DNA from 2 places in the Paenisporosarcina sp. P4_D4 genome. Region 1 is predicted to be linked to the other one. Evidence: a T-box and tRNA genes for the amino acid it is inferred to sense, from the RefSeq annotation. Region 1 holds a T-box; the other holds one or more tRNA genes.
What was found. The T-box of region 1 lies ahead of AC1DSL_RS11055 (valine--tRNA ligase). A T-box ahead of a tRNA ligase gene usually reads a tRNA of that ligase, here a tRNA-Val.
Positions count from the first base shown of each region.

Region 2: it encodes a tRNA-Val, which carries the amino acid that the T-box ahead of AC1DSL_RS11055 (valine--tRNA ligase) is inferred to sense. The anticodon was not compared.

Region 1 covers NZ_JBFUIO010000044.1:33-4,464, forward strand. The annotation lists gene AC1DSL_RS11055 (valine--tRNA ligase) at 135-2,780, opposite strand; T-box leader at 2,827-3,053, opposite strand; gene AC1DSL_RS11060 (hypothetical protein) at 3,331-3,882, opposite strand; gene AC1DSL_RS11065 (AbrB family transcriptional regulator) at 4,073-4,432, opposite strand, start outside.
Region 2 covers NZ_JBFUIO010000025.1:9,850-14,281, reverse strand. The annotation lists gene AC1DSL_RS08255 (NAD(P)H-dependent glycerol-3-phosphate dehydrogenase) at 35-1,009, shown strand; tRNA gene AC1DSL_RS08250 (tRNA-Val) at 1,504-1,576, opposite strand; gene AC1DSL_RS08245 (2'-5' RNA ligase family protein) at 1,654-2,178, opposite strand; gene AC1DSL_RS08240 (sunset domain-containing protein) at 2,196-2,294, opposite strand; gene AC1DSL_RS08235 (thermonuclease family protein) at 2,360-2,917, opposite strand; gene AC1DSL_RS08230 (DNA-3-methyladenine glycosylase family protein) at 2,985-3,830, shown strand; gene AC1DSL_RS08225 (MDR family MFS transporter) at 3,930-4,432, shown strand, end outside.

The DNA of each region.
Region 1 (4,432 bases):
ATAACCTTTCGAGAATGTAATCTAGATATCTTCCCTCGAATCCTAGATTTCATCCATCGAAATGCAGATAAACTATTCTTCACACCATAAAAAACACCCCAAAAGCCTTAAGCTTTTGAGGCATTATCACTAACTTATAAATTCTTCAATTCAGCCAAGCGTTTTTCAACGGTTGCGTGTTTTTCGATATAATCCTGTTGTTTTGCGCGTTCTTCTGCAACAACTGCTTCAGGTGCTTTCGAAACGAAACGTTCATTTGAAAGTTTGCCTGTTACAAGCTTAACTTCTTTCGCCCATTTCTCCAGCTCTTTCTCCAATCGTGCAGTTTCAGCTGCTACGTCGATTAAGCCTTCAAGTGGTAAGAATAGTTCTGCACCTGAAACGACACTTGACATTGATTGACCTGGTGCCTCAATTCCTTGACCTAAAACCAATGGTTCTGGGTTACAGAATTTCTCCAAGTACATCGCATTTGCTTCGAGTACTGCTAATGTTTCTGAATCTTTAGCAGAGATGTATAACGGCACTTTTTTGCTCATTGGCGTTTGTACTTCTGCACGGATCGCGCGTACTGAACGGATGATATCCGAAAGCAATTTCATACTTGATGCTTTTGTGCTGTCCGTCAACGATTCATTGACAGTCGGCCATGCAGCAATCGTAATTGATTCGCCTTCATGCGGCAGGCTCTGCCAGATTTCTTCCGTGATGAACGGCATGAATGGATGTAGTAAACGCATCGTGTTGTCTAAAACGTATGCCAACACTGAACGAGTCATTTTCTTCGCATCTTCATCCTCACCGTATAATGGCAACTTCGCCATTTCGATGTACCAGTCACAGAAGTCATCCCAGATGAAGTTATAAAGGGCGCGCCCTACTTCACCAAACTCATATTTCTCTGCCAGTTTTGTTACTTGGTCAATTGTTTCATTCAAGCGAGTCAAGATCCATGCGTCCGCAACAGATTTTTCTCCACTTAAATCAATATCTTCAAACTTCATGCCTTCCATGTTCATCATGGCAAAACGTGAAGCGTTCCAGATCTTGTTCGCGAAGTTCCAAACCGATTCCACTTTCTCGATTGAGAAACGTAAATCTTGCCCTGGTGATGAACCAGTTGATAAGAAGTAACGAAGTGCATCCGCACCGTATTTCTCAATTACGTCCATTGGGTCTACTCCGTTGCCTAATGACTTAGACATTTTACGTCCGTCTTCAGCACGTACAAGTCCGTGAATCAATACATCGTCAAACGGACGTTGGTCCGTGAACTCAATTCCTTGGAAAATCATACGTGATACCCAGAAGAATATAATATCATATCCTGTTACTAATACATCGGTCGGGTAGTAACGTTTGAATTCTTCGTTTGATTCGTCCGGCCAGCCCATTGTTGAAAACGGCCATAGTGCAGATGAGAACCATGTATCCAATACATCTTCGTCCTGTTTCCAGTTTTCGATGTCCGCTGGTGCTTCATGACCTACGTAAATTTCGCCTGTTTCATTGTGGTACCAAGCTGGAATTCGGTGACCCCACCATAATTGGCGTGAAATACACCAGTCACGGATGTTTTCCATCCAGCGCATATAGGTGTTTTCAAAGCGTTCCGGTACGAATTGAACTTTGTCTTCGCCTTGCTGCAATTTAATTGCTTCGTCTGCGAGTGGCTGCATGTTTACGAACCACTGTGTCGAAAGATACGGTTCAACTACTGCGCCGCTACGCTCTGAGTGCCCAACTGAATGCATATGCTCTTCGATTTTAAACAATACTCCCGCTTCTTGAAGATCCGCAACAATTTGCTTGCGGCATTCGAAGCGATCCATCCCTGCATATTTATCCGCATTGTCATTCATCGTTCCGTCTTCTTTCATAACCAATACGCGCTCTAGGTCATGACGGTTACCGATTTCAAAGTCATTCGGGTCATGTGCAGGTGTGATTTTAACAGCACCGCTTCCAAATTCCATATCCACATAATCATCTGCAACAATCTTAATTTCGCGTCCTACGATCGGCAATGTAACGGTTTTGCCAATTAAGTGCATGTAACGTTCGTCTTTCGGATGAACCGCAACTGCAGTATCGCCCAGCATCGTTTCCGGTCGAGTTGTCGCAACTTCAATATGACCTGTGCCATCTGTGAGCGGGTATCGCATATGATAGAAAGCACCCTGTACGTCTTGATGGATTACTTCGATATCAGATAAAGCTGTTTTCGTTGCTGGATCCCAGTTGATGATACGTTCGCCGCGATAAATAAGCCCTTTGTTGTAAAGCTTAACGAATACTTCTTTAACAGCATTTGATAAGCCATCATCGAGTGTAAAACGTTCACGTGAGTAATCAAGACCTAATCCAATTTTTGACCACTGCGTACGAATATGACCTGCATATTCTTCTTTCCACTTCCAAGTCTCTTTAACAAATTCATCACGTCCTAAATCGTAACGTGACTTACCTTCAGAACGAAGTTTTTCTTCTACTTTTGCCTGTGTCGCAATACCTGCATGGTCCATTCCTGGCAACCATAGTGCATCATATCCTTGCATGCGTTTCATGCGGATTAAAATATCTTGAAGTGTTGTGTCCCAAGCATGGCCCAAGTGTAATTTACCTGTTACGTTTGGCGGTGGGATTACAATGGTGTATGGTTCTTTGCCGCTTTCAGGCTGTGCTTCAAAATACTTTCCTTTAAGCCACCATTCGTAGCGTCCCTGTTCGATGGACTTCGGATCATACTTCGTTGAAAGTTCTGGTTTTTGTTCAGTCATAATCGATTCCTCCTTTTTTTGAAAACAAAAAAACTCCTGTCGTCACAAAAAGGACGAAGGAGTTGTTCGCGGTACCACCTTTATTCGCAGATGACAAAAAAATCATCACGCTCTCAAGTTTATATAACGGCTTTTAACCGGTTTCTGCTACTTACAGGTTCACAGAAACTGCTCATGGGCGACATTCAAATGTGTGTTAACGGAAACTCTCACCAAACGTTCCCTCTCTTGTGAAAACAGCACCACTTTACTCTTCCCAATCAATGCATTGTTATTTAGTTTTGTAACATATTGTATTTCCAAGATGAGATTATTGTATAGGACTGCACGACAACTCGTCAAGTATTTTTGAAAGGAGGAATCTCAATGCGAAGAGGATATAATCCTTATCTGCTTCCACCGTGGCTTCGAAAAACCCGCTTCTACTGCAAACATATCATTTTGCCGATCACAGTTTTCGAACTTATCCGTACCATTTTCATCCCGACGACCTTCGATTTCTTGCTGCTGTGCTTGTTAATTTTCATCTTATTTTTATTTCAAAAAGATATTATTTAACTTCATAGACGGAGTAGCCGTCTTTTAAATCACTCAGGAAGAATGGCAATGCTACATTTTCTTTGACCACCGGATTTTCCTCGGAAGTGGAATTGACAGGCTCAGTGAATACTTCTACGGAAGAGGATTCCCGTGGTTCAGGAAGTTCATACGAGCAAGTAACGCTCCATTCCACTTTCAACGTTTTTTCATCGGTGACAGATGCATTAACGTCCGACAGATGGATTTCAGGTTCTACTTTGCCATGAACATAATTTGGAGGTAATTCCACGAATAAAGGCACCGCATATTCAAAGTAGCCGTTTTCCCCATTCATGTCCAAGTCCTCGATTGAAACCCATTCAGACGTTCCGTGGTGCTCACATTCACCTGGTTGGAAAGCTACATGTGCTGCAATATGGTAAATGCCATATAAACTACTTACTCCTTTAACTTGCTGAAACTCTACTTGTGGCTTGACCTCAATTCGTGCAGCATTTGTCGGCACCCCAAAACTTTCCGGGAAATAAAAAACTTCTTGAAGCTTCCAATTAACTTGATTCACTTCTTGTCCTCCTTCACAAAGCTATGTGAAAGATTTTATGCGAGTGAACGAGCCTTTATGCTTTCATGAAGAACTTCTCGTTGTTCATAAAGTTTCTCAGACGTAGTTCACTATTTTTTAAGACGTCACCAGCTCTATTTCAGTTGAAAACTCAAAAAAGCCAGTCTGAGCAACCGCTCACTATCAAACATCAGGCTTTCAACCATTTTTTCAATGCATACGTCATCACAGGTCCTGCAATCAGCAAGATAAAGAAAATCCGGAATAAATGAAAACTGGTGACGGTCGACAAATCTGCACCCGTTTCCAATGCTGTAATGGACATTTCGGCAATTCCTCCAGGCGCTGCACTAATAAAGAAATCTAGAAACGTGTTAACTGGATGAATGTTTGTCAGTATGTATGCAATGAATCCACAAAATGCAATAAGCGCCAAGTTTGTCAGCACAATCGCTGCGAACAGTCGTATCGATAATTGATTTCTTACTTTTTCGAGCTGTAAGCCTAAATGAGCACCCACAAATATTTGAGACAGAATTAATACGATGGA
Region 2 (4,432 bases), on a different contig from region 1:
CGAAATACAAATAATAAATGAGGAAGATAAAATAATGAGAATTTCGGTTTTAGGATGTGGCCGTTGGGGAACTTTCCTGGCTTGGTATGTTCATAAGGTTGGACACAATGTAATGTTATGGGGGCGAGAAAGCTCCAGAAATTATAGTAGTTTAAAAGAAACAAGAAAAAATGATTATCTTTTATTACCAAAAGAAATAGAACTCAGTAGTTCATTAGAAAAAGCAGTATCATCTGCTGATATAATAATTATTTCTATAAGTGCTCAAGAATTACGTCCTTTTGCACAACAACTAAGAACTTTACATGAAATACATGAGAAGACATTCKTATTATGTATGAAGGGTATAGAGGCTGCGACTGGGAAAAGGCTCTCTAAAGTATTTGGTGAAGAGGTTGGTAAGAATGTGAATTTGGCCGTATGGGTTGGTCCTGGACACGTACAAGATTATGTGAATAATATCCCAAATTGTATGGTAATAGGGTCGGAAAATATTGAAATAACTAAAAAGCTTGCTCGAGAGTTTAACAGTGATTTGATTAGGTTTTATTATGGAGAAGATCTTATTGGAAATGAAATTGGTGCAGCTGCAAAAAATGTTATGGGTATAGCAGCAGGAATGCTAGATGGATTAAATTACAGCAGTTTAAAGGGTTCACTCATGGCAAGGGGGACAGGGGAAATTTCCCGGCTAGTAAAAGCAATGGGAGGAAATGATCTGACCATATATGGATTGAGCCATCTCGGAGATTACGAAGCAACATTGTTTTCAAAACATAGTCATAACAGAAAATTCGGACAAGCATTTGTTGAAGGAGAACGGTTTGAGAAATTAGCAGAAGGTGTTTCTACAGTTAAGGCAATAAAAGAACTATCTATGCAGTATGAAGTTGAACTTCCAATATGCAATGCTTTACATGAGATATTATTCGAGGACAAAAATGCAAAAGAAACATTAGAAGAATTATTTTTAAGACCTTTAAAATTTGAATTTCAAACATCACGATAGTAACTGATACATTTTAGAGATTTTCTTAATTGTGTAATTCAACTAACGGGTGCTTTAGTTGAATAAGAAAAAAGAAAAAAGCTAACGTCTGAGAAAAGACGTTAGCTTTCTGTATTTACAGGTATGCTCCGCATGTACCGTTTTAACGCAAACCCAAAATTCTTGTAACGCCTAAAACCCTTGATATATAAAGGTTTTAGGCGTTTTTTGTAAACATCGATATATAATCGGTGTTCTTTTTTTGCTACATTATTGAATGGGTTTTAACATCGCACCTTCATATACAAAGTTATAAGTTTCATCTTCTGGATCTTATGAAACAAGCATATAAGGGGCTTCTTCATCTCCATTGATAGAAGATTTCAGCTTCTACAGTTTTACTAGGACTTTGGATGATTATTCGATCACTTACGTTTATTTTTGGGAAGATGGTTCACTAAAAAGAAACGCCTGTAAACATTGATATAGCAACGTTTACAGGCGTTTTAAGCGTATGATCCCGACTGGGCTCGAACCAGCGACCTCCACCCTGTCAAGGTGGCGCTCTCCCAGCTGAGCTACAAGATCGTTTTTACTAGGACAAATTCTATTATATCGTTCATAGGCTAATAGTCAATGACCTAATAAAGAAATATGCGAATAATTTACTTTAAAAAATATGTCCATTCAGTTTGTGCATATCCATTTACAATCGACCAGCATTCCAGCGCGACCGCCTTGCCTGATTGTGGTTCAAACGCTAAGCTGGCTCTCTGGAAAAGCGGACCCCACGCTGTGAGAGGCACTTTGTTAATCAGTGATGAATGAGGAACCCATTTACCTGGCAGGTAGGGAGATATTTCATTCGTATGTAAATGCGAAATTAATGAAAATAATTCCCGATGAAACTTCTCCAATTCTTTTGTAACGACGGAAGCTACAAAAAAAGTACCATTCTGTTTGAAGAAACCTAATGAAGAAAATGAAATGTCTAGTTGTTTTTGTTGTTCTATCCATTTGTTTACTTGTTCTTTTAATGTCGCCGGATTGATCTTTTCAAAAGAAAACAGGCTAATATGTGGAGGCATTTGCGTTTCATTGCCCCGTCTTGAAGCTAAGTGTAAGTCTTTGCTATCATGCTCTAATTTTGTGGAAAGTTTGTAATCAAACCTTAAGACAAGTACTTGCATATTCATTTCTCCTTTACTTATTCCCCAGATTTTTTAAATCCTGCATCCAATGCTTGCTGCTCTGAACAAAACCATTTTTCTGGTTTTGTTTGTTCATAATATTTTCCTGTTGGTATGTGATAAATTTTCTTGTTTTCACGATTGATATTGCCTTTAATTAAGCATTCGCTCGGATGTTTATTTACTTCTGTTTTTCTTCTTCAACTTTTGTTTCATCGAATCCTCTTTTGGTTACATAGTTTTTATATTCCCATACTCCCAAATTGTTTTTACGGGCAATTGCTTCGGCTTCTTTGTAAGCATCTACATAACGATCATTTGGAGGGAAAATATAGGCAACACGAGCAAGCCCTTCGGATAGCAATATTTCTTGGACGGATTGTCCATCTGCATAAACATATGCCAAAAGACGTTCGTAATCATCATATCGGTCTCCTTCATCAAATTTGAGAGACACAGCAACATTCTTCAGTAACTGTTCATTGCGTTCACTCGCTTCGTCACCAAAAGGCTGATTCCCAAGTGTTTGGTGTCTTACTTCGGGAGTATCGATTAATAAATACCTGACAGTTTCTATCTTTCCGTTATACTTTACTTTAATGGTGTCTCCATCAATGACAGCAATCAATTCGACTGGAATCGTATCGTTTGCACTGGTTGATTTATCAGTAGAATTCGAACTCACATCACAGCCTGCGAAGAGAACTGGAACGAGAAGGAGCCACAACCATTTTTTCATTTATATCCCTAGATTCTTACTGTCAAAATGTATGTACTAAATATAACCGAACAGGAAGGAAACGACTATGACAGAAACTATTCATTTAGATTTCCCTTATAATTTCGAGCGTGTGCTCGATCGATTATCAATGGACCCATTAATTTCTTTAAACAAAGAAAAGCGATATGTAATGGTGCCAACTGAAGAGCGCAAAATTTATAAAGTTCAAGCCTTTGGTACAACCGATGAGCCTGTATTCAAAATAATAGGACTTGAAGACGATAAAGAAATCCAGAAAATCAAAGAAATTTTTCATTTCGACCGTTCCCTAGAACCTATTCATGAACACTTTGCAAAAACGAACCTTGCTTTACTATTTGAAGAACACCGGGGGACACCCATCATTCGGGAATTTTCGTTGTATGCGACCTTAATGAAAAGCATTATTCACCAGCAGCTGAATTTATCCTTTGCACATACATTAACAGAGCGATTTGTTCATACATTCGGCGAACAAGTGGAAGGAGTATGGGTGTATCCTGATCCTTCTGCAGTAGGGGAACTTCAAGTTGAAGATCTGCGGAAATTGCAATTCAGTACGAGAAAAGCAGAATATGTAATCGGTGTTTCAAAAGCGATTGCAAACGGAGAATTGGATCTCGAATCACTTTCTTATCAAGATGATGAAACAATTATTGAGACTCTAGTGAAATATCGTGGAATCGGCCCATGGACAGCGGGAAGTTTTTTGCTTTTCGGATTGGGCAGACCTAATTTATTTCCACTTGCAGATATCGGTTTGCAAAATGCATTGAAAAAAATTTGGGGAACAGCAGATAAACCGAAAGCTGCGGAAATTTCTTCGCATTTTCCGGAATGGTCTCCTTATTTAAGCTACGCATCGCTTTATTTATGGAGAAGTATTGAGTAAATTCTGTCATTCAGTCGAATTATGTATGTCTATTTAATGGGTCCCAATGATACAATAATTTTATGAAATATCAGATAATGATCTTGGGGAGTAGACATCATGAGAATTAGAGATTGGGATCGAAGTTTGAGAGCAAGGTTAATAGGAGAAGCGTTTATGAACATTACGTTTTGGATGTTTTTCCCTTTCCTTGCCATTTATTTTGCAGAGGAGTTTGGTAAAACTACTGCCGGTTTATTGCTTATCTTATCGCAAGTGTTTTCAGTAGGAGCCAATTTAGCGGGAGGCTATTGTGCTGATCAGTTTGGTCGAAGAACGATGATGGTCTTATCCTCGTTTGGTCAAGGGGGCGCGTTTTTCCTGTTTGCACTTGCAAATTCACCTATTTTAGATTCACCTAGCTTAGGATTTATCGCATTCACTATCGCAAGTATGTTTGGCTCTCTCTATTGGCCAGCAAGTCAGGCTATGGTAGCAGATGTAGTACCAGAAGAGCACCGTAGTGATGTCTTTGCCGTTTTTTATACTTCCATAAATATTGCTGTTGTTATTGGACCGATTCTTGGAGGGATTTTCTTTTTTAGCTATAGATTCGGATTGAT